3 regions of the Arthrobacter sp. TJ-270 genome follow, and region 3 is predicted to be linked to each of the others. Evidence: riboswitches for the same ligand, from Rfam matches in the RefSeq annotation. Region 3 holds a riboswitch; each other region holds the start of a gene.
What was found. A riboswitch is a leader RNA that binds a small molecule or an ion and turns the genes downstream of it on or off. The one in region 3 is predicted to bind cyclic di-AMP.

Region 1 (7,849 bases), on a different contig from region 3:
AGTGGCCGTCATCGAGCCTGGCCAGGATCTTCTTGCCCACCCGCTCAAGGTCAGCAATGTCTCGCTCATCGAGCCCGTGGAAAACCAGCTGCCGGACATGCTCCACATGCTCGACGGCGAGTGACTGCAGGTTGCCAAGGCCTTCCTGGGTGATGGAAGCGGTGGTAACCCGGAGGTCCCTGGTGCTCTGGCTCCGCTGCACCCAGCCGCGGGTCTCCAGCTTTGTGACCACATGACTCAACCGCGAAAGCGAAGCGTTGGACCGGCCGGCGAGCTCACTCATGGGAAGCGTCCGGTCCTCTGCCTCCGAAAGCATGGCGAGGACGTGATAGTCGAACAGGGTGATCTTGGCACGCTTATTCAAATTGGCGTCCAGCGTCCCCGGCAGCATAGTAGCCACGGCATAGAGTGCAAGCCACGCTTGTCTTTCGGCCGGATTCAACCACCGCGCGCCAGTCATGACGATCATTCTCGCAGACGACCGGCTGTCACGGGGACGTTGTTTGCTGTGTCCTAACCGGGTGGGTCAGTTCCGGGTACTTCGCGGTGAACGCGTCCCCGGATGACTGCCTGCGTAGCCGCCTGCCCACCCACGGTCCGAGGTAGTCACGAGCCCACAGGGCATCTTTCCGGAGTTGGACAAGCCGCGAGGCAGCCGGGCGCGCCTCGAGTTCGGGCAGTTCGATACTGTGCGCGGACTTCAGGACTTCCAGAACCCGAACCGCCATGAGCGTATGCCCGGCAGCGGACATATGCATCCGGTCTACGTCCCAGTACCCCCAGTTCTGGAACTCCCGCATCCGCCAGTAGTCAGCCACCTCGGCATCGTGCCGATCCGCGATTTCCCGGACAAGTTCGTTGTAGATGGCTGTGCGCCCGCGGGTTTTGCCGAAAACGGCCGACTTCGACGAGTCGAACCCGGTGAAGAGCACCACAGCGGCACCGCTGTTCCGCAGGCGGGCGATGCCGGCGTCGTACTCTTCGAGAAGCGCGTCCAGGTCGATGGAGGGCCGCAGAATGTCATTGGCGCCTGCATAGATGGTTGCCAGGGTCGGTTTCAGGGCGAGCGCCGCATCGACCTGTTCGGAGAGGATCTGCCGCATCTTCCGGCCGCGGATGGCCAGGTTCGCGTAGCCCCAGGACGGGTCGGCGAGGACCAACTGCTCGGCGACGCGGTCAGCCCAGCCGCGCACGCCGTTGGGACTTTGCGGGTCCCAGTCCCCCACGCCCTCGGTGAAGGAATCGCCAAGAGCGACATAACGATGGGCGAATTCGGTGCCCGGAGACTCAGTGCCCAATAGTGTCAGTCCTCCTCGCCGGAACGGGGACTGGAGTCACCCTCGGCGTGCTGGTTCTCGGCGTCGTACTCGTGCTGGGTGTGGTGCTCGGTCTCGGTGTACGAGCCGTTGAACCCGGTGGTGTCACCGGTGGGACGGGCCGAGGACGGGTTCGGGAACGTGGGAGATCCGCTCAGCGGGTTGCCCTCCTCGGCACCCTCTTCCGGCCCGCTGCCCCGGCCTGCGCTGGATTGGTCCTGTGTCATGACTCCTCCTTCTGGTTTTGACCACCCAGCATAGTCCCGTAAAAACTCTTCGCGCACCGGGTGAGGGGCAGACGCTAAGCTCGATTACAACCACTCTCGTCAGGAGAATACCCATGGCTTCTTTGCCGGACACCGAGTCTGAAACGCGGTCGGAAACGCAGTCGGAATCGCGGACAAAGCGCGCCGCCCTGATCCTCAACCCGGTCAAGCCCACCGAGGAGGATATCCGCGCAATCGTCACGGAACTGAGCCTCGAGAAGGGGTGGCAGGAACCCCTCTTCCTTGAGACCACCGAGGATGATCCGGGGCACGGCCAGGCACAGGAGGCGCTCAGGGAAGGGGTCGACGTCGTCATCGCGGCCGGCGGCGACGGCACCGTACGGTGCGTGGCGGAGGAACTGGCCGGCACGACGACGGCACTCGGCCTGCTGCCGCTGGGCACCGGCAACCTGCTCGCGCGCAACCTCGACATCGACGTCGACGATCCCCGCGGAGCCGTCGAAGCGGCACTCGGTGGCACCGAACGGCTGATCGATGTGGTGCATGTGAATGTGGACCGGGCACAGGACGCGCATGTCTTCCTCGTGATGGCCGGGCTTGGCTTCGACGCTTCGGTGATGGCTGATACCCGCGACGACCTCAAGGACAAGGTGGGCTGGCTCGCATACGTCGACGCCGGCCTCCGGAACCTCCCGGGCAAGCCCTCCAAGGTTCATATCTCGATCGACGGCGGCAAGCGGGTCACCCGCCGCCTACGCAGCGTCATGGGAGGCAACTGCGGAAAGATTATGGGCGGCCTGGAGATCTTTCCGGGCGCCAGGCTCAACGACGGGCTGCTGGACATCATGACCATCGCGCCGCGGGGCAAGTTCGGGTGGTTCGCTGTCGTCGGCAAGCTCCTGGCGCGGGGCAAGGGCAAGGACCCATCGGTGGAGTATTACCAGTGCAAGGCCGCAGAGGTGGAGTCTGACACGCCGCTGGAAATCGAGCTCGACGGCGACCCGCTCGGCCAGGGCACGCACATGTCCTTCCGGGTGGAACCGGACTCGCTGAAGGTGCGGATGCCGTACGGCAAGAAGGACCCGGCGATCCTGACCGACCCGGTGCCGTAGGTCCAACGGGTCAGGGACCCGGCGCGAGCGTCGGGAGCCCGGTAGTCGCTAGAGGTGGCCGCCCGGGTCGACTGTCTTCCCATCGACGACCACTTCAAAATGCAGATGGCAGCCGGTGGAGTTGCCGGTGCTTCCCACTGCGCCGATAGCCTCTGCGCGGTCGATTTTCTCACCAACGGTGGTGCCCAGTGAGGCGAGGTGGTTGTAGGTGGTCTGCAGTCCCCCGCCGTGGTCGATCACAATGCGCTGACCCCCGCCATAGGGGTGCCACCCGGATTCGGTTACGGTGCCTGAGCCCGCGGCAAGTACCGGCGTGCCGCAGGCCCCGGCGAAATCCGTGCCCGTGTGCATTTCCTCGCCGTACCCGCTCATCGGATTGATCCGCTTGCCGTATGCGGAAGCCACCGAAAGCTTGCTCAGCGGCGCACCGAGCGATGGTTCCTCAGCAGGTTTTTCTGCCGGCTCCTTGCTGGGCGCCTCCGCCGGCTTACGGCTGGGTTCGGCTTGGGCGACCGTGATTTCGCCCTCGGATAGCGTCGAAACCTTGCTCTCCCCAGCGGGCATGTCGTTGGGCGACGACGGTGCAACCGACTTGCGGTTGAAATCCACTGCGGCGTCCTCGGGGGCGGTGACGCTCTGCGTCTCGCTCGCCCTCACCAGCCCTGCCTCTGTCAGCAATGGCGGCCCTGCCTGGGTCAGCGCAAGCCCTGACGCAGCTGTGAGGGCTCCGCCGACGCAGAGCAGCGCGCGGACACGGCGCCGTGCACGATCATGGCGGCGCTCAGCGCGTCGGGTCCGACTTCCGGCATGTGTTGGCGATGAACGGTGACCGGCCGAAACAGGCACAGGAGTGCCCACGGAATCATGCTGGGACAAGGGATTGCCTCTCTTGACGCCGGCGAAGTTAGCTGTCGGGTTCGAGCAAGAGTTACTCGGCCTTACCTTGATGGCCGCGCTTGGGCGGGATCAAAGAATTTGCAGGCTTCACCCCAAAGGCAGACCGACTGCCCGGATTGGGTTCTCCGCCCCTGTCTTCGAGGATGAGGAACCGGACAGGTGACAGGGCTAGGCGTACAGTCCGGCGGCCACGATGATACGCATGACCTGGTTCAACGGTACGGCACCCTGCCGAAAGTTACAAATTCGTTATGTGGCGATCACGGGAATTGCGTCCGCCCTGTGCTATCAGAGTTCGGATTTACCCCTACGCCAGTAACCCATGAAAGCGACCTGCTTGCGGTCGATGCCGACGTCTCGCACGAGGTAACGGCGCAACCCTCGGACCACGGCGGCTTCACCGGCAATCCAGGCATAAAACGGCAGCGCGCCCGAAGGCTTGTCCGGGTTCAGCGAGCCGTCAAGGGCCGCGGCATCCAGTAGCTGGGGCGTCTCCCAGAGGATGGTCTTGTCAATGTCGATGTCCTCCGGCTCGGGTCCGGCTGCCCGTTCAGGACCGCCGGCACGGGCTGCCGCGGCAAGTGCCTGCCCTGAGGGTGTGTCGGAGCCCAGGCTCACGCGGAAGGGCGCCGCCAGGGATACCCAGCCCGGGACCCTGACCGCCTGACGAACGGCCGCATCGAGCAGTTCACCGTGCGGACGGCCGCCGCGCACCAGCCAGCTGATACCTACGCCGGAACGGGTCCGGATGTCCTGGCAGTCAGGTCCGTCCGGGACTTCCAGGAACGCGTGGCCGCTGACGTCCTCCGGCAGTGACTCAAGGATGGCGCTGATCGCCGGAACGGCCGTCTCATCCCCCGCGAGCAGAACGTTCTGGGCCAGGCCGGGGCGCCACTCGATGCCGCCGTACGCGCCGGCGGTTGAGCAGGTTGCGGCATGGATGTTTGGCCCGATCAGCCATACCCGGTCGCCCGGCTCAGCCGATGCGGCCCACTGCGAGGCCGGGCCGCCCTTCCCGTCCGCGTCGAAGTGCATCACGAAGTCGACGTCCAGCTCAGGAACCTCCTGATTGCAGCGTGATTCGCGGACCGTGTACGTGCGCATGTCCCCGCGTTCCGCGGGCTGGAGGGAAAGCCACTGCTGGTACCACCCGCTGCCCGCGCCGTCCATGAGCGCGCCGAGGTCCGCGCCTTCACCGCCGGTCGGCGGGATCATAACCTTGATGCGCAGATCCAGGGTGGAACCCTGGACGCCGAAGCCGGAAAGGCAGGCACCACCGAACGTGATGCGACGGAAATTCGCGCTGACGTGCTCCACACGGCTGACCACGACGTTGAACGCGCGGATCGCGGACACGGCCGCCTGTGCACCTGCAACTGCGGCGGGCCGTGGAGTTGCCTCCGGCCCCGTCTCTGACGTTGACTCCGTTCTCGTCCTTCGGGCCCGATGCGCTGTGCTGACTTCTGTCACGATGCTGCCTCCATTGCCGGTGCGGGGAGCCCGTCCTGCGGGTTCGGTAAAAAACCCGTGACGCCCTCAGGGGTGGTCTTTGCGCTTGCATTGCGGGGGGCGGCGTGATGCCGCCCGATGGGCACGACCATCGGCGTGCCCGAAACGGGATCAGGGATAACCTGCGATTCCAGGCCGAAGACCTCGGCGACCGTCTCCGCTGTGACCACCCTCGACGGCGAGCCCTCGGCGACAATGCGGCCGCCCTTCATGGCGATCAGGTGGTCCGCGTAACGCGCGGCGAGGTTCAGGTCATGCAGGACTATTGCGACGGTGGTGCCCGCAGTACGGTTCAGATCCGTGATCAGGTCGAGGACTTCCACCTGGTGCGCCACGTCAAGGAATGTGGTCGGTTCATCCAGAAGCAAAATGTCGGTTTGCTGCGCCAGCGCCATGGCAATCCAGACGCGCTGCCGCTGACCGCCGGAGAGTTCGTCGACGTTGCGGTCTGCGAGCTCCAGCGTGTCGGTGACGCGCAGGGCGGAGGCAACGGCGGCGTCGTCGTCGGCGCTCCACTGCCGGAACCAGCCCTGGTGAGGGTAGCGGCCACGACCCACGAGGTCCACCACCGCGATTCCGTCCGGAGCCACCGGGGTCTGCGGAAGCAGGCCGAGAGTCTTCGCCACCGCGCGGGTGGACAGTGAATGGATGTCCTTGCCGTCCAGCAGCACCGTTCCCGCCGCAGGCTTGAGCAACCGCGCCAGGCCGCGGAGCAGGGTGGACTTGCCGCAGGCGTTCGCCCCGACGATAACTGTGATCTTGCCCGTCGGCAGTTCGACGGTGAGATCTTCGACCACCCGGCGGTTGTCGTACGCGAGCGTCAGGTCTCTGGCGTTCAACCTCATGTCAGCCTCCCTGGCCTGATCGGTTGGATGTGGCAAGAAGCCAGAGGAGGAACGGGGCGCCGAGCACACCCGTGATCACTCCGACCGGCAGGGAAACTCCTGGAATCAGGTTCGCACCCACGAAATCCGCTGCCAGGACGATGACCGCTCCGACCAGCGCTGCCGTCACCAGCGGGCGGTACCCGCCGAGGAGGCGCCGGGCGATCGGACCGGAGAGGAACGCGATGAAGGAGACCGGCCCGGCAGCCGCCGTCGCAACTGCGGCGAGGAGCACCCCGGTGACGATCAGCGCCAGCCGTGACCGTTCGACACTCACGCCCAGTCCGGCTGCGGCGTCGTCGCCCAGTTCCAGCCCCCGCAGCGAGCGGGACAGTACGACGACGGCGGGCGCCAGCACCACCAGCGCAACGGACAGTATGCTCACCCGGTCCCAGTTGCTCGAGTTGAGCGAACCGTTCAGCCACGCGAGGGCGTCGGTTGCAACGGTGATGTCGGTGCGGGTGAGGAGGAAGCTGACCACGGACTGCAGGACCGCCGCGAACCCGATGCCGACCAGGATGAGCCGGTATCCTGCCACCGAGCCCCGCCGGGAGATGAAATAGATGGCCAGCGCAACCACCAGGGCGCCGCCCATGGCGAAGCCTGAGAGGACGAGGCCGGATGCGCCGAGGAACGCGATCGCGAAGACGGCCGCCGCGCTGGCTCCGTAGCTGATGCCGATGATGTCGGGGCTGGCAAGCGGATTGCGGAGCATGGTCTGGAACACCGCTCCGGCAACGCCGAAGGCTCCACCGATCATGACGCCGATCAGGACGCGGGGAATCCGGTTCTCCATCACGATGAAACTGGCTCCCGGGATGTCGGCGCCTGCCACGATGCGGAAGAAGTCGGGGATGGTGACGGTGTAGCGGCCCAGCAGGAGCGTGACGGCGCTGAGCACGACGACGAGGAACGCCAGCACACCGATCTTCACGGCCCGCTGAGTGCGCAGCTGATGGCGCTGCGGGAGACCCAGGCCTTTGTCACCTGCGTGCTCAGCGGGTGTGGGACGGACTGCGAGGCTCATAATTCAGCCATCTTCCGGCGCCGCACCAGCCAGATGAATACGGGGGCACCGATGATTGCGGTGAGGATGCCCACCTGCACCTCACCGGGCGGGAGGATAACGCGTCCGAGGATGTCGGCGGCCAGCAGCAGCACCGGCGCGAGCACCATGGAGAACGGAAGGATCCACCTGTAATCAGGGCCCGTGAACGCACGCACCACGTGCGGAATGACGAGGCCGATAAATCCGATAGGGCCGGCGGCCGCTGTCGCAGCTCCGCAGAGCACGACGACGCCGAGTGCCGTGAGCGCGCGGGCGAGCGTGACGTTCTGGCCCAGTCCGCGGGCTATGTCGTCGCCGAGTGAAAGGCTGTTGAGCACCTTGCCTGTGAGCAGGGTCAGGGCGAATCCGAAGGCAAGGAACGGCAGCACCGGCAAGATGACGTCCCAGCCGCGGCCGGCTACGGAGCCTACCTGCCAGAACCTGAATGTGTCGAAGGTCTGCTGGCTGGAAACCAGCACGGCGTTCAGGAGCGAGACCATCCCGGCGGAGAGTGCAGCGCCGGCAAGCGCGAGCTTCACGGGAGTAGCGCCGTCGCGCCCGAGGCTGGCGACGGCGTAGACCAGCACCGCGGCGGCGGTTGCTCCGAGGAAGGCAAACCAGATGTACCCGGTGAAGTTGGTGACACCGAAGACGAAGATACCGATCACGACGGCGAGCGCGGCACCGGAGTTGATGCCGAGGATTCCCGGATCCGCGAGCGGGTTGCGGGCGACACCCTGCATGGCTGCTCCAGCCAGGCCGAGGGCGGCTCCGGCGAGCAGGCCGACGATGGTTCGCGGGATGCGCGAGAGTACGACGGCATGGTCACCGTTAGCGGGGTCCAGAGCTGTCAGGG
Region 2 (7,849 bases), on a different contig from region 3:
GCCGCGCTGGAGCGCATGAAGTGGGTGCGCGGGCTGCCGCTGGTTGTCTCCAACGGCGAACCGAGACCCATCGGCGAACTCCTCGCGAGCATCTGCTCAGCCGGCGGTGTGCCGGAGCCGCGGAGGTCGGTCCCTGGATGGCTCGGCAGAGCTGCGGGTAGCGCCGTTGAGACCCTGTGGCGCGGCTCAAACCCGGACGGTGAGCCGCCGATGACTCGGTTCCTTGCAGAGCAACTTTCCACCGCGCACTGGTTCGACCAGCGGCAAACCAGATCATTGCTCGGCTGGACACCTGAAGTGGGCCTGGACGAGGGCTTTGCCCGGCTGGCAGACCACTACGGAAGCCGTTCCCCCCGGCATCTCTCCGTCCCCTGAGTCTTCGCGAAGGCTCAGGCCGTGATGTCGCGGCGCTGGATCAACGCGGCAGCGGCCCCCGCAAAGCTGACGGCCGCAGCAATCAGCAGCGCGGCACTGATTGGTTCAAAGCGTTCGACGGGCATTGCCGAGGAGTGGCGGAACGGGCTCAGGTCCTGCACCCAGACGGGAAATCCAAGGAGGCCGCCGAACTGACCCAGGATCAGTGCGGCGGTGAGGAAACCCCATCCTGCACCAATACTCACGCGCGGAATTACAGCGTAAGCAAGGGCCGCCAGGGCAGGAAATATGATCGCGGCCGGAGCGTGCGCGAGGCTGGCGCCCACAATGGACATCCCCCGTGTGCCGAGAGACCCTGACAGCGCAAGCCCAGCTGTCGCGGAGCACCCCGCCAGGACGGCGACGGAAAGAACCGATATACCCGCCACCACGAGGTTCGCGGCAACCCATCGGCTTACGGTGGCGGGCGTGGCCAGCAATAACTCCGCCCGTCCTTCCACTTCCTCAGCCCTCAGCCGTAGAACTGCCTGCACACCGGCAGCAGCGGCAAGAACCGAGGAGATACCCAGCAGGGCAGTGAGGAAGAGATCGACAATTCCTGACCCAGAGGCCGTTCCGGGAGCCAGTCGGCCAAACAGGTCCTGCATGGTTGGGTTGCCCGCAATCACATTGGTAACCACAGGAGCCAAACCGCCGGCCAAACCTCCGAGGACCGCTCCGGCTGTGCACCACCCCGCAAGGGTTCCACGCTGCAACCGCCATGCCAGCCCGACCAGAGATTGACCTGCACGCCCGGCCCTTTCCCTTGCCGTCCGTTCACCGAGCAGGCTGGCCCCCAGATCCCGGCGACTCCGGATCAGGAACGCAATCAGCCACAAACCTCCGGCCGCGATGGCCAGTATGAACAACGGCCGGGCGTCGGCTTCCGTGAAGGGCCGAACCCGCTGTCCCCATCCGATGGGTGAGAACCAGGATGGCCATGCCGGATCGACTCTCAGGAGCCCAGCGTCAGGCTCCCCCAAGGCGTCGCCGATCCCCCTGATCAGGTAGGCGAGGCCGACGAGGGCCGCTGAAACACCGTTGGTGCCGCGGGCCGTGGGCATGAGCTGAGCGATGACCGACGCAGCGCTTGCAAAGAAGAGCCCGACGACGCCTATTGCGGCACCCGCCCGCATGGAACCGGCAAGGGGCAGCCCTGCAGCGGCAAACCCGAGCCCCGTGGAAACGGTCAAGACGAGAAAGGCCAGCAGGCTCAGCAGGAGGGTCGCTGCCAGTGCGGCTGCGCGGGAAATGGGAGTGGACTCAAGGATCTCACTACGACCGGATTCCTCTTCCGCCCGAGTGTGTCTGCTTACGAGTAAAACTCCCAGGAGTCCTGCCAGGACAGCCGTGAAGGCGTAACCCTGGAAGAACACTACGGAGCCGAGGCCGGTGCCGTCCGGCAGCCCACGCAGGAACAGGAATGCCGGGCTGGCGGAGGCAATTGACACGATCGCCGCACGCTCATCGGTACCGGTGAACTGGGTGGACACTGCTACGGCCGCAAGTAGCCCGAGCGCACTGATCCCCCCGATCCAACTTGGGAGGAACCAACGATCGCGGACCAGGTGCATCCGCAGCATCAGCAGGACCCCGAACATTAGGGTGATCGATCCGTGGAAGACGCGTCGCCAGCCTCGGTATAGTGCCGAAGGAACAGTTCCTCGAGGGACGGCGGGTTTGCTGTGATCCCAGTCAGTCCGGCCCGTGAAAGGTGGGCCAGCACGGCCGGCAGGTGTGCCTGGTCAGCGTCGAACTGGGTGCCGCCGGGCACCGTATACAGGTCATAAACACCGGGGAGGCCTTCCAGAACATCTGCTGTCTGCGCCCCTGCCACGAGAAAGCGAGTGCGGCGGAGGTGCCGAAGTTCGGACAGGGCGCCGGATTCAACCACTGTCCCGGCACGAATGATGGTGATGCGCTCGCAAAGCTGCTCCACCTCGCTCAGAATATGGCTGGAAAGCAGGACAGTTGCACCCTCCGCGCTTACGCGCTGCACCTGTCGTCGGAACACAGCATCCATGACGGGATCAAGACCCGCGCTCGGCTCGTCCAGCAGGTAGAGGCGCGCGGGCCGCGCGAACGCCGCGATCAGCGCAGCTTTCTGGCGGTTGCCCTTTGAATAGGTCCGTGCCCGGCGTCGGGGATCAAAGTCGAACTCCTCAATAAGCTCGCGGCGCAGTCTCTCGTCCGCGCCGCCGCGGAGGCCGGTAATCAGATCAATCACCTCACCTCCACTCAGGTCCGGCCAAAGATTCACATCACCCGGCACATAGGCAATGTCCCGGCGCGCGTGAATGGGTTCAGTCCACGGGTCCAGACCCAGGACCCGGACGGAGCCGCTGGTAGGACGCATGAGTCCAAGCAACAGCCGGAGGGTGGTGGACTTCCCGGCACCGTTGGGGCCGAGGAACCCGTGAACTTCACCGGCCCGGACGCGCAGGTCAAGCCCCGTCAGCGCCATGACCGAGCCGAATCTCTTGACCAGGCGCGAAGCCCGGATGACGTGTTCCGGTTCCATGGCAGGGCATTACCTCCCGCGCGTCGCACTCTGAGGAGCACAGCCTATACCGAGGTGCAGCGGCACCCGCAGAGTGACAACCCGTCCTTCTGCGTAATCCTCCGAGTGATGTAACCGGCGCTTAAACACCGCTGGGGAGGACCTTTTCAGGTCCTCCCCAGGGAGAAAGGCTAGTCCGAAGACTAGACGCGCACGAAGAACGCGCCGGCGAGGTCGCTCAGCGGGTGCTGCATGGTGAGGTTTGCACCATTCATGCCGCTGCTGATGACCTGGCCACCGCCAGCGTAAACAGCCACGTGGCCACCGGTGATGACGAGGTCACCCGGTGCCGGGGTGCTTACCTGCGCGCCGTAGCCTGCGAACTGCATGGGGCCGAGGTCACCGACAGGCTTCCCGGCTGCAGCCATTGCGATCTCAACGAGGCGGGTGCAGTCCTGAACAGCGCCACCGGCGAGCTGCGCCCGGGCAGAAGCGAGGATCGATGCGCCTGCGCCGCTTGAAGAACCATCAGCCACGGTGATCTTGGAGGACGCGGTGGTGATGTTCATGGTGCTGGTCTCTGCCGGTGCCGGAGCAGCCTGAACCTGCGGTGCAGGTGCGGGAGCCGGTGCCGGAGCGGGTGCAGCAGGAGCCGGAGCGGGTGCAGCCGCGGCAGGAGCCGGAGCGGCTGCAGCAGGAGCGGGTGCAGCAGGAGCGGGTGCAGCCGCGGCAGGAGCCGGAGCGGCTGCGGCGCTGCCGGACAAGCTGATGACCTGGCCCGGGTAGATGATTGACTCCCAGCCGAGGCCGTTCGCAGCGAAGATGGCATCGAGGCTGACACCGTAGTTGCCGGCGATGGCGCCGAGGGTGTCTCCGGCCTGAACGGTGTGGGTCGGAGCGTTCACAGCAGGTGCCGGAGCAGCCGGAGCCTGAACAACGGGGGCCGGGGCGACGGGCGCCACTGCTGCCTGCACGCTTACCTCAGCGGCCGGGACGGTGGCAGAAGTGGTGGTGGTTCCCGCGCTGGCCGGAAGGGCGGCTCCGAACATGATGCCGGAGGCTGCTACAACTACAGCTGCAGGGCGGCCAACGGTGCCAGCGTGCGAGCTGACTGCCTTGGACACGATCTGCATGGTGCTGGGCGGAGTTGCACGGTGGCGCGCGATATGACGGTTTTTGGACACGGAAATAGCCTCTCCCAACGCCTGCGGAGTTAGCTGTCGGATTCGGATGGGAGCCACCCGGACGACCGGCACAGAGCCGGTGCGTCTTCACCCCTAGGACTTCACAGAAGTCCGCTAATCTGGTTCCCCCGCTCCTGCCGCAGTGTGTAGCGAACGGACCTTCCAGCGGCGGCAGGATTAGGCAATCCACCAGAAGGAAGCCGGGCTTTTGAACCCGGCGTGTCCATAACGTTACATACCTTTCATTGAATTGTCACGTTTCGATCACGGAGAGGCTGATCACACGTGCCGCAGAATCCGGTCAGATCTTGTATTCGGCGTTCGGGTCTTTTGAAGCTTCGTTATCGCCGCCACGGTGCATCGCCGACTGGGCCTTCTTCAGTGCCTGCTCAGCCTGCGCCTGAACCTCGGGAGCTTTGGCTTTCACGGTCTCCGACGCCTGGGAAACCTTGCCCTGCACCTTCGGACTGTTCCACAGCTCGTTGGCCTTGACCTTGATCTGCTCATAGCTGGCACGACCGGCCCGGGCGCCCAGAACGTAGCCTGCCGCCATGCCTGCTGCAAAAACCAACTTGTTCTTCATCGCGTTACTCCTGACGTGTCGGATACTGAGATATCGAATCTAATCAGCATACTTACTTTTGTCACGTCAGGGGATACTTACCACCGTCCGTTGCGGGGCCTCGGCTGGCATCGTGGGCAGGTATATGAGGAACGGTTCATGAAGGTGTCGCGCCGGATGCGCGAGTCCAGACCGTCTGCCGAGCATCGCCGGCAAGGGTCGCGTTCCCTGCCATAGGCGTTCAGTGAGCGTTCAAAGTAACCGGAGGCGCCGTTGACGTTCACGTAGAGGGAATCGAAGCTCGTGCCTCCTGCGTCGAGCGCGCGAGCCATCACGTCGCGGCAGGACGTGAGCAGCCGGGCAGCTTCCGCCCGGCGGAGAGTGTCCGTGGGACGCGCATAGTGCAGTCTGGCAGCCCACAGCGACTCGTCCGCGTAAATGTTGCCGACTCCCGAAACCAGAGTCTGGTCGAGCAGTGCACGCTTCAAACCGGTGCGCCGGGCGCGCAGCTTCCGGTAGAACTCCTCGAAGGAAAATGCCGGGTCCAGCGGGTCCCGCGCGATGTGCGCCGCTTCGAGCGGCACCAGTGGCGCTGGACACTCCCCCAGTCCACCCGGAAGCCCGTCCGAGGTGGGCACCATGCTAGTAACGAAGAGGCCACCGAAGATTCGCTGATCAACGAAGCGGAGCTCTTCCGGTAGCGGTTCGCCTCCGGAAACTGTGGACAGCCGCAGCCGTACCTTCAGGTGCTTTTCGTCGGGCTGGGTGTGGTCTTCGACCAGAAGCTGTCCGCTCATGCCTAGATGCGCCATCAGCGCTATCTGTTCCGTGCCGGCCGTGAGGCCGGCCGGAGGCGGCGGGTACGACGACATAGGGTCACCGATGTCGCCGTCATCCGTAGCGAGCGGCAACCAGAGAAATTTCCCACGGCGTACCGCATCTGTGACGCGGGCGCCGACAAGGTTGCCTCTGAAGTCCTCAGTGCCGAGGGCATGACGGCGGATTGAGCGGGGGTCGAGAACGTCTACCGCCTCGATGCGGCGCCCGCTGACCCAGCGTGCGAGCCCCCGGCGTACAACCTCCACCTCGGGAAGTTCAGGCATCACAAGCTCCCGGGATCACGTGGACTGACGTGCCTCCGCGTCAGCGTGCGCATCGACGTTCCCTAGCTGCAGCAGCTTCCAGGAGGCCGCCGCCGCCTCTTGCTCGGCTTCCTTTTTGGAGCGGCCGGAGCCGGAACCATAACTGGTACCGCCGATGACAAGCACCGCTTCAAACCTGCGGTCGTGATCGGGACCGAATCCGGTGACCTTGTAGTCGATGACGCCCATCCGCTGCGCGGCGGCGATTTCCTGAATACTGGTTTTCCAGTCCGTTCCGGCACCGAGCGCTGCAGCGTCTTCCAACACAGGGCCGATGATGCGCATGACCAGGCGCCTCGCCGTCTCCATGCCACTACTGAGGTAGGTGGCGCCGATGATGGCTTCCATCGTGTCGGCAAGGATGGACGACTTGTTCCAGCCGTTGGTGAGCTTTTCGCCCTGCCCCAGCAGGATGTGTTGCCCGAGGCCGAGACCACGGGCAATCTCGGCGAGGGCGCGGGTACTGACGACGGCGGAGCGCCTCTTGGCGAGCTCGCCCTCGGACAGATCCGGATTGTCCCGATACAGGGCATCCGTGACCGAGAGTCCAAGGACTGCGTCGCCCAGGAACTCGAGCCGTTCGTTGGTGGGGATGCCGCCCTGCTCATACGCGTAGGAGCGATGCGTCAGGGCAAGACGAAGCGTCTCGGCGTCAATACTGACACCGAGACGCTTCAAAAGATCTTCAGAACTTTCCACGCGGGCGACGCTTTCGCGATCGTTGCCGGCAGCACCGTGAAGCGGTGCCGTCAGCATTTAGACGTCGGCTACCTTGCGGCCCTTGTACTCAAGGAACAGCTCGGTACCGGCGGAGTCGGTGACAACCTTGGCCTGGTGGGCAAGGCTGTAGGTGACGCGACCGTTCTCCACCGTCTTCACCAGCTTGGGAGCAACAGCCTTCCACTGGGACCGGCGTGCACGCGTATTCGAGCGGGACATTTTCCGCTTGGGAACAGCCACGACTAACTCTCTTCTCTCTTGTCTGACTCTGTCTTAACTTCTGGTTCCGCTGCCTCAGGGCCGGCGGCCGCGCCGGCCAACCCTGTCAGAGCAGCCCAGCGGGGGTCGAGGACCTCGTGCTGGTGTCCGGGATCCTCTTCCAGGCGTGCACCGCATTCAGCACACAGACCCTGGCAGTCCTCCCGGCATACCGGCTGGAACGGCAACGATGTTACTACCGCATCCCGCAGTACCGGCTCAAGATCGACGGTGTCGTTCTCAACCAGGCGCTGCACGTCCTCCTCTTCATCCTCCGCCGACTCAGGGGCGTCGTAGTAGAAGAGTTCCTGCACATCGACACTGCTGCCATAGCTGAGCGGGTCAAGGCATCGGCCGCATTCGCCAGTTACTTCGACGTATACGGTTCCCGATACCAGGATCCCCTCATGTACAGCCTCGAACCTCAGGTCCAACTCCACTTCGGAGCCTTCCTGAACGCCGATGAGCGCCACACCAAAATCCTTCGGTGCGGGCACATGTTCTTCGACTGTTCGCATGCTCCCCGGGCTGCGCCCGAGATCCCTGACACTGAAGACCAGGGGCGAACTGAGATCGCTTCTAATGAAAACTCCTGTAGAACATGTGACCGACGAACCATCTTAGCCCGAAACGAAGCCCCACCCCAAACCGGTGGGTCTCTCGCACGCCTGGCGAATAGGAAATCTGTGGCATCGGGAGAACAATCCTCGCAAATACCACGCTAAGTTTGGAATTATGACTCAGATACGTGTGCGGGATGCTGCACAGTTCCTCGGCGTCAGCTCAGATACGGTGCGTCGCTGGGTAGAAGACGGAACACTGTCCGCCTCGCGATCCTCGGGTGTTCTCTCGGTTGACGGGCTGGGACTGGCCCGGTTGGCTCGGGATCGTGCCGTGCTTCCCTCGGACCTGTCCAGCGTGGCCACCTCTGCGCGCAACCGTTTCGTCGGGCTGGTTACCGAAGTGATCAGCGACCGGGTGATGTCCCAGGTGGAGCTCCAGTGCGGGCCGCACAGGGTCGTGTCCCTCATGAGCAGCGAAGCCGTGCGCGAGCTTGGGATAGAACCCG
Region 3 (7,849 bases):
CCTTGGACGTTGCCGCAGCGAATTTGGACCCGAACTCACCGAAGGAGAGGTGCTGTGCGCGGGATTCGACGAGGCCGAACGAGGCGACATCCCAGAATGCAGTGGATCCGCCGACACCGAGGACAACCTCGTAGCCCTCAGGAGCGCCGAAGAAATCCATCAGGCCGGACCGCACCGATCCGACCAGGTTCTTTACGGGGGCCTGACGGTGAGAGGTTCCGAGCAGTGCGCTACCTGCACTCTTGAGAGCGTCCAGCTGCTCCGGACGGATCTTGGAGGGACCCGCGCCGAACCGTCCATCCTGCGGCAGCAGCTCGGCGGGGATGCGGATATCGGCGGAAGTGCTCATGGTTGCTCCAGGACGTTTACTTGTGATGTGGGGTCGCAGACCATTCTGCCCCAGCGATTCCGTCGCGGGTGCATTATGACCGCTCGGTTCGGTGGCAAACGACAACCGTCAAACGGGCCAACTAAATGGGTTAACCTTGTGGGGCGTAGGGATGACGACGGCGGCCCACCTTCCAGGGACTGCAGGCAACCGCTGCATCAACGCTCAATCCGCACCAGTGCCAAGGAGCTGAACCCCGCATGACGGACCTCATCGACACTACCGAGATGTACCTGCGGACCATCCTTGAGCTCGAGGAAGAAAACATCGTGGCCCTGCGTGCGCGCATCGCAGAGCGCCTTCGCCACTCAGGACCCACGGTGTCTCAGACGGTGGGCCGGATGGAACGCGACGGGCTGGTTGTGGTGACCGGCGATCGTCACCTTGAACTGACCGAACTCGGACGTCGGCGGGCCACCGAGGTGATGCGCAAGCACCGGCTGGCTGAACGACTGCTCTCCGATGTCATCGGTCTTGACTGGGCCTATGTCCACGACGAGGCGTGCCGGTGGGAACACGTCATGAGTGAGCGGGTCGAACGGCGCCTCTACGAATTGCTTGGAAAGCCGACGGAGTCGCCCTACGGCAATCCCATTCCCGGGCTTGAAGCGATCGGCGGAACGCCCTCCGAAACCGTGACCCTCGGTGTGTGTACCCTCAGCGAAGCCCTGGCGACGAATATCGCCGGGTCAGCTGTGACTCTTATCCGTCTGGCTGAACCTATCCAGGTCGATCCGGAACTGCTCACGCAGTTGGATGAGGGTGGCCTGCGACCCGGAGCGTCCATGACCCTGCAGGCGGCGGGGGATTACGTGTCCGTTCGGGTGCCTGGTGTGGAGGGCGCACTGGAACTGCCGCCGGAAGTCGCCTCACACGTTTTCGTGGCGGTTCATCCCCAGTCTTGACGAAATGAGGGGAAAGCTCTGGATTGCCTAAGGTTATCCACAGTTTGGTAACGAAACGATTACGCTCGACCTCACCGGTTTTATAGTTGATACCTGGCGCTGATACTCCAGCGTTACCTGGTTCGCATGCCTAACCCTGTCAGCGAACGCAGTGTTGAACAGATGACAGGGGCGGAGGACCCACCACCGGTTATGGCTCGCCATGGCCCTGGGGTGAAGTGCCGGGTGCTGCCATAACGGAAGTATCCCGAACCGAGTTTTCTCATACTCGAACCCGACAGCTAACTTCGCAGGCGAAAATGAGAAAGGGTCTCCTTGTCGAACACTGCTTCGGGGCGCCGCCGTGCAGGCACCCCGGTTGCTGAAGCACGGCCCCGCGACGCCCACAGGCGTCACCGCGCCGAGCGAACCGCCCACCTCACAGCCCGCCACGTCGCTGTGCCCCACCTCACAGCGCCCCACGTCGCTGCTGTGCCGGTCACGTCAGCTGTCCAGGAGTTCAAGACCCCGACGGCGGCGGTTGCTGCGTGCCCAGCTGCGCCGATGTCCCGGCGCGAGGCCCGCAACGTCTCCGAAGCCCCGGCACAATCCGCGCCTGGGGCCCAGTCCACTAATGGCCTCCGTCCCCGGGACGCGCAGCGGATCGAACGACGACGCCGCGCCGTCACCGTACGCCGGGATATTTCCCTGGCAGGGCTTAGCCAGAAGGTTGCCATTGCCGCCGCTGCATCCGGAATGGTCCTCACCGTCGCGCTGCCCACAACCGCAGCGGTTGCGCCTTCCGACGCACTGGCCGTTTCCGCTCCGGCTGAGCAGGACGAACCACAGCGGGTTCAGGCCGCCGCGGGTGCGGATGTCTCGTTCCACCGGGCTGGGCTGCACGGGAAGTTCGACCCCGACGCAAAGCTCGCCGAAATGGTCTCCGCTTCGGGCAGTGACATCGTGACCGCAGAATCCAAAGGTTCCCTCTCCGCGCCACTGGACGGCGGAGTAATGAGCTCGCCCTTCGGTACCCGAATCAGCCCCATCACCGGCACCGGTGAGCTCCACACGGGGCAGGATATGAGCGAAGCCTGCGGAACGGCCGTGAAGGCTGCAGCGGCCGGCACAGTGACCTTCGCAGGGTGGCACGCGCACGGCGGCGGCAATCGCGTCGTCGTGCAGCACGCCAACGGCCTTGAGACCACCTACAACCATCTGTCAGCGATGGACGTGACAGTCGGTCAGGTTGTTGACCGCGGCGAAGCTATCGCATGGGTGGGATCCACCGGTGCTTCTACCGGATGCCACCTGCATTTCGAGGTCCTTGTAGACGGCAAGAACGTCGACCCGCTCGGTTGGCTTTGAACGGTTTCAATATCGTCGTAACCGGGAACACACCGTTCCGTGATCGGAATGTGACATACCTCAATTTCTGGGGTAGCGTTCAACTCGTGCCGGATCGCAGGGGGTTCGGCACTCTCGCGCAGATCGCCTAGCTCTGCCACTGCACGAGGTCCGTTCGTAAATCGCATGGCAGGGGCGGGGGAACCAATTGCGGGCTTCTTTTCAGAAGTCCTTGGGGTTAAGTCGCAGGATTTGAGACGATCCGCGGCCGGGTGACTCCCATCCGAATCCGACAGCTCACCTCGCAGGCGTAGGGAGAGGCAATTTAACGTGTCAAACAGCTCTGCGCTGGGCCGCCACCGTGCGGTGCCGGTTCATACCAACTCGCTCGCAGCCATCTCGAAGGCTGTATCTTCGAACGCAGGTTCCGTAGGACGCCAGGCAGCGGTCATTGTGGCAGCTTCAGGCTTGGTCCTGACAGCCGGACTTCCGGCCCACGGCGCATCCGACGCCCAGCGTTCGGCCCAGGCTGTCAAGACGCTCAGCGCAGTCGCCGTTCAGCCCACCGCAGTCAGCGCTTCTGCTGATGCGGCTGTCACCTTCGAGCGTGCGGCCGTCGAGGCCGTAGCTGCTCCGGTTGTCGAAGCCGTCGAGGACGCTCCTGTCGCAGTGCAGACTGAGGTTGTTGAGGCCGCCCCGGTCCCGGTCGTCGAGACCGTTGTCGAGGTCGCAACGCCGGCCGTCCAAGTTGCGGCAGCAGCTCCGGCCCAGGCAAAGGTAGAGACCGCCGCCGTTGAGACTCCCGCTCCTGTCAAGGCACCCAGCGCCAGTGGCGTCGGTGCAGCGCTGGTCGGCTCGGCCTACTCCCAGATCGGTGTCGCACAGGATTGCACCGCGATGGTTGAGAAGGCCCTCCGCTCAATCGGCAAGTCCGTAGGCGACATCGCTCCGAGCGACTTCTTCGCCTTTGGATCCGTCGTTCCCACTCCCGCTCCCGGTGACCTCGTGGTCTCCGGTGGTCACGTCGCGATCTACGTCGGCAACGGCCAGGTCATCAGCGGTGGCCTGAACGGTATGAACACCGGTCTTCACAGCCTGTCCGATCTCTCTGGCTACAGCTTCGTCCGCGTCAGCTAAGAACCAGAAAACCTGGAGCTCACACATATGACCCCGAACACCCGTGCCATCGCGCGCCACCGCGCCGAAGTGCAGCGATCAGCCCCTCTCTCCACCATTGCGCGCGCCGTCAGCGACAACGCCGGGGGCGTAGGCCGCCAGGCAGCCGTCATCGCCGCAGCATCCGGACTGGTTCTTACCACCGGCGTCGCTGCAAACGCGGTGGAACTGCCATCGGAGCGCAACACCGTCACCACCACGCTCGAGGTTCAGCCCGCCACGGCGCCGGTCCAGGCACCTGCGGACGCTGAGATATCCTTCAACAAGGCGGCCGTCAAGGCTGTCGCCGCTCCTGAGGTGGTTGCCCCTGTAATTCAGCCGCAGGCGGAAACGATTGAGATCGCTCCCGCTGTGGCACCGCTTGTCGAGGCAGAGCCCGCGGTAATCGAGCCCGCAGTAGCAGTGGAAACAACGGCCACTGTCGCCGCGCAGCCAGCCGTCGCCAAGACGCCTGCCCCCGCAGCGGCACCCCAGGCGTCCTCGGGCGTAGCCGCTACCATCGCTTCTGCCGCGAAGGCGCAGCTCGGAGTGACCCAGGACTGCACCCGCCTCGCCAGCAACGCCCTCGCCGCTGCAGGCATCAACTTCCACGGGTGGCCGGCCGGTTACCTCTCCCTCGGCCGCACGGTCAGCGCCGCAGAAGCCATTCCCGGTGACCTCATTTACTATGCCGACGGCGGGATGGGACTGGCCCACATCGCTGTTTACATCGGCGGCGGCCAGGCCGTCCATGGCGGATTCAACGGCAACCAGACCGTCATCGCGCCTTCCGAACTCGGATCGGGCCCTGTGTTCATCCGTGTCGGCGGCTAATCCTCCGACAGATTCGTAAATGCCCCTCACCGTCTCCGGCGAGGGGCTTTTTCGTGCCCGTCCGCCGGGAAAAAGCGGGTGTGGCGATTGACGAACCATAAGCGGAACGGCTTACTCTTGCACTGTTAATCCGAAGTACCTTCGCTTTAGCTTCAGGGATTTCACGGAATCTCCTGGACAATGGTCGGCAAAGAGGAATGTGCATGCGCACTCTCGTTCTTAATGCTGGATATGAACCACTGGCGGTGGTCACCTTCCGCCGGGCGCTGGTCCTTGTTCTCACAGGGAAAGCCAGCGTCGTCGCGGAAGGGGAGGACCCGGTGGTTGGTCCTAACGAAGTCCTGTCCAGACCATCTGTCATTCTGCTTAACCGGTATGTGAAGATCCCCTACCGCAACAGCACGGTAGCAACGCGACGCGGCGTCCTCCGGCGTGATAATCATCTGTGCGCCTACTGCGGCAAGGCCGCATCCACAATCGACCATGTGGTCCCGCGCTCGCGCGGGGGAGAGGACAGCTGGGAGAACCTCGTCGCCTGCTGCCTGAAATGCAACAACGCGAAGGGGGACAAGACTCTCGGCTCCCTCGGCTGGTCGCTCCGTGTTGTGCCCAGGCCTCCCCGCGGGACTTCCTGGCAGATCCGGGAACTTGAGAAGCCCTCGCCACAGTGGAGCGAGTTCCTGCCCGCCGACAACGCGGCGTGAGCAGCCCGACCGCGGACCCGAGCGCCGCCGAGGAGCTGATGTTTGACGCCGTGGTGCTCAGCGGTGGCAGATCGTCCAGGTTGGGCGGGGTTCCAAAGTCTTCCCTGCGGGTCGACGGCACATCGCTGCTGGTACGTACCTGTGACGCGCTCGCTGCGGCCCGGCGTCTTGTCGTAGTGGGCGGTCCCTCGCCCGACCTGCCGGCAAGGGCGGAGCTGATCCGGGAGGATCCACCGTTCGGTGGGCCGGCGGCGGCGGTGCGCGCCGCCGTCGTGCATTTGGAAGACAATCCCCCGCCCTGGGTGCTGGTGTTCGCATGCGACATGCCGCGCATCAGCGACGCGCTGCCCGCACTTGCCTCGGGCGCCCTCGCAACCGGGTTATCGGTATTGGCGCACGACGGCGGCAGGGACCAGCCGCTCGCGGCTCTGTATCGCTGGACTGACCTCGCGAGTGCTGTCGACCGGCAGGAAGTAAGAAACCTGTCTATGCGCGCCCTCCTTGCTAGGGTGACATGGAGTCCAGTCGAGGTTCCCGCAGGCTCAACCATCGACATCGATACGTGGTCCGACGCCCGGCAATTCGGGGTGGAGGAGCCAGACGCGGGCAAATAGCGAGAGGTTCACCATGGAGGATCGGGATCGCCTGCTCAGGCAGTGGAGCGAAAAGCTTCTGGAAATGTTCGAACTTGAGGGTACGGAGGTGGACGTCGATGCCGTTCTCGCCCTGGCGGGCCAGGCTGCGCACTCCGTGGTCCGTCCAGCGGCTCCGCTGACCACTTTCATTGCCGGTTATGCGGCAGGAATGGCAGTTGGATACGGCCAGGCGGACAGCGCCACAGCCATGAGGTCGGCGATGCAGGCCGCACACTCCGCCTGTCCGCCCATCGCCGAGGCGGAGGACCGCCGGTGAGCGGTCCCGGGCGCAACGTAACCTGGCAGGAAGCACGGCAGCTCGCGTACGAATCCGCCATCCCGAAGACCGCGCAGACCGTGAACCTTTCGGATGCTCTTGGCCAGACCCTGGCGGAACCCGTTGTGGCGCTGCAGCCTATCCCGCATTACGCATCCTCGGCGATGGATGGCTGGGCGCTGAATGGTGAGCCGCCCTGGACGCTGATTACGCCCGTTCAGAAGGACGAGAGTCCCTGGCACCGCGCACATGAACACAAGAAGTCCGGGTACGCCACACTGGAACCCGGCCAGGCAACGTTCATCCTCACCGGCGGCGTTGTCCCGCCGGGGGCAACCGGAATCCTGCGTACCGAACACGGAGCAGTCCGCGACGGTGTGTTGACCCGGAACGAACGTGCGCGTCCCGACGAACCCGCGGTGAATGAACACCTCCGGCCGGCGGGCGAGGAGGCAGACGAAGGAACCGAGACCATCGCAGCCGGCTCGGTGCTCAATCCGGCACAGATCGCCCTCGCCGCCGTTTGCGGATGGGACAACCTCCCAGTACTTCGCGCCCCGCGCGTCTCCCTTCTGCTGACCGGCGACGAGGTCATCGAAGCGGGACTGCCTGAGCCCGGCCAGGTCCGCGACACCTTTGGTCCGCAGCTGCCCGGCCTCGTCTCGATGCTGGGTGGCCACGTGGATACCGTGGCCCGCGCACGCGACGATCTTGACGATGTCGTCGCCGCGATCAGCGCGGAAGCATTGGACGAACTTTCGCTGGCGCGTGCGTCGGGCGATGTTCTGATCAGTACCGGCGGCACCGGGGCGTCCGACGCCGACCACATCCGCCGCGCGCTGACCGTGCTGGAAGCCGAATTCATCATCGACGGCATTGCGATGCGGCCCGGACACCCTACCCTTCTGGCGAGACTGCCGGACGGGCGCTTCTTCGTCGGCCTGCCAGGAAACCCACTGGCCGCGATGATGGCCCTCCTGACGGTCGGCGGACCCCTCCTCGCCGGCCTGCGCGGGGCCGCCTTCCCGGAATCGCGCTCGATCCTGGTCGGTGAGGCATTCGAGCCGCTGTCCGGACGCACCCGGCTGGTGCCCTACCGTCACGAGAGCGGCCGAGGAATGCCGACGGTCCACCACCGTTCGGGCATGCTGCGCGGACTGGCCGACGCCGACGGTGTCCTCGTTATCCCGGAGCAGGGCTGTGAACCGGACGAGAAGATAACCGTGCTGCCCCTCCCGTGGTTCAGTTAGCTGGAAACCAGTAGCCGAAGCACGGGAGGCGGCCCCCGATCAGACGGTTGACGGCATATTTTCCTGCGCGTTTTCCTCGCTGCTGCCGCCGGCCGGGCCATCCGTTGCAGGTTCCAGCCGGACAATGACGCCCTTGGAGACAGGTGTGTTGCTGCCCTTGACGGTGTCGTCGAGCGGCACCAGGACGTTCCCCTCCGGGTAGTACACGGCGGCGCAGCCCCGGGCAGTCGGATAGGACACAGCGCGGAACTTGCGCAGAACGCGGTCCTTGCCGTCCGCGTATTCGCCATGGACGTCCACCAGATCGCCGTCCTTGAAGCCGAATTCCGCAAGGTCCTCCGGGTTAACGAACACTACATGGCGGCCTTTCTTAAT

Region 1: linked by a shared signal. The riboswitch ahead of AC4D2M_RS03965 (M23 family metallopeptidase) and the one ahead of AC4D2M_RS12035 (NlpC/P60 family protein) in region 3 are both predicted to bind cyclic di-AMP.
Region 2: linked by a shared signal. The riboswitch ahead of AC4D2M_RS00180 (C40 family peptidase) and the one ahead of AC4D2M_RS12035 (NlpC/P60 family protein) in region 3 are both predicted to bind cyclic di-AMP.

What each region holds. Positions count from the first base shown of each region.
Region 1 covers NZ_JBZCNB010000001.1:828,926-836,774, forward strand. The annotation lists gene AC4D2M_RS03945 (MarR family winged helix-turn-helix transcriptional regulator) at 1-460, opposite strand, end outside; gene AC4D2M_RS03950 (SGNH/GDSL hydrolase family protein) at 489-1,298, opposite strand; gene AC4D2M_RS03955 (hypothetical protein) at 1,304-1,543, opposite strand; gene AC4D2M_RS03960 (diacylglycerol/lipid kinase family protein) at 1,657-2,655, shown strand; gene AC4D2M_RS03965 (M23 family metallopeptidase) at 2,704-3,513, opposite strand; cyclic di-AMP (ydaO/yuaA leader) riboswitch at 3,535-3,713, opposite strand; gene AC4D2M_RS03970 (siderophore-interacting protein) at 3,841-4,908, opposite strand; gene AC4D2M_RS03975 (ABC transporter ATP-binding protein) at 5,019-5,906, opposite strand; gene AC4D2M_RS03980 (FecCD family ABC transporter permease) at 5,908-6,972, opposite strand; gene AC4D2M_RS03985 (FecCD family ABC transporter permease) at 6,969-7,849, opposite strand, start outside.
Region 2 covers NZ_JBZCNB010000001.1:35,398-43,246, forward strand. The annotation lists gene AC4D2M_RS00165 (NAD-dependent epimerase/dehydratase family protein) at 1-375, shown strand, start outside; gene AC4D2M_RS00170 (ABC transporter permease) at 390-2,015, opposite strand; gene AC4D2M_RS00175 (ABC transporter ATP-binding protein) at 2,015-2,935, opposite strand; gene AC4D2M_RS00180 (C40 family peptidase) at 3,118-4,098, opposite strand; cyclic di-AMP (ydaO/yuaA leader) riboswitch at 4,103-4,260, opposite strand; gene AC4D2M_RS00185 (YtxH domain-containing protein) at 4,400-4,681, opposite strand; gene mutM (bifunctional DNA-formamidopyrimidine glycosylase/DNA-(apurinic or apyrimidinic site) lyase) at 4,759-5,763, opposite strand; gene rnc (ribonuclease III) at 5,779-6,501, opposite strand; gene rpmF (50S ribosomal protein L32) at 6,559-6,762, opposite strand; gene AC4D2M_RS00205 (YceD family protein) at 6,765-7,298, opposite strand; gene AC4D2M_RS00210 (TOBE domain-containing protein) at 7,516-7,849, shown strand, end outside.
Region 3 covers NZ_JBZCNB010000006.1:35,685-43,533, forward strand. The annotation lists gene serC (phosphoserine transaminase) at 1-349, opposite strand, end outside; gene AC4D2M_RS12025 (iron-dependent transcriptional repressor DtxR) at 589-1,293, shown strand; cyclic di-AMP (ydaO/yuaA leader) riboswitch at 1,416-1,604, shown strand; gene AC4D2M_RS12030 (M23 family metallopeptidase) at 1,609-2,640, shown strand; cyclic di-AMP (ydaO/yuaA leader) riboswitch at 2,793-2,944, shown strand; gene AC4D2M_RS12035 (NlpC/P60 family protein) at 2,950-3,756, shown strand; gene AC4D2M_RS12040 (NlpC/P60 family protein) at 3,784-4,608, shown strand; gene AC4D2M_RS12045 (HNH endonuclease) at 4,812-5,312, shown strand; gene mobA (molybdenum cofactor guanylyltransferase) at 5,309-5,926, shown strand; gene AC4D2M_RS12055 (DUF6457 domain-containing protein) at 5,940-6,224, shown strand; gene AC4D2M_RS12060 (molybdopterin molybdotransferase MoeA) at 6,221-7,474, shown strand; gene AC4D2M_RS12065 (FdhF/YdeP family oxidoreductase) at 7,514-7,849, opposite strand, start outside.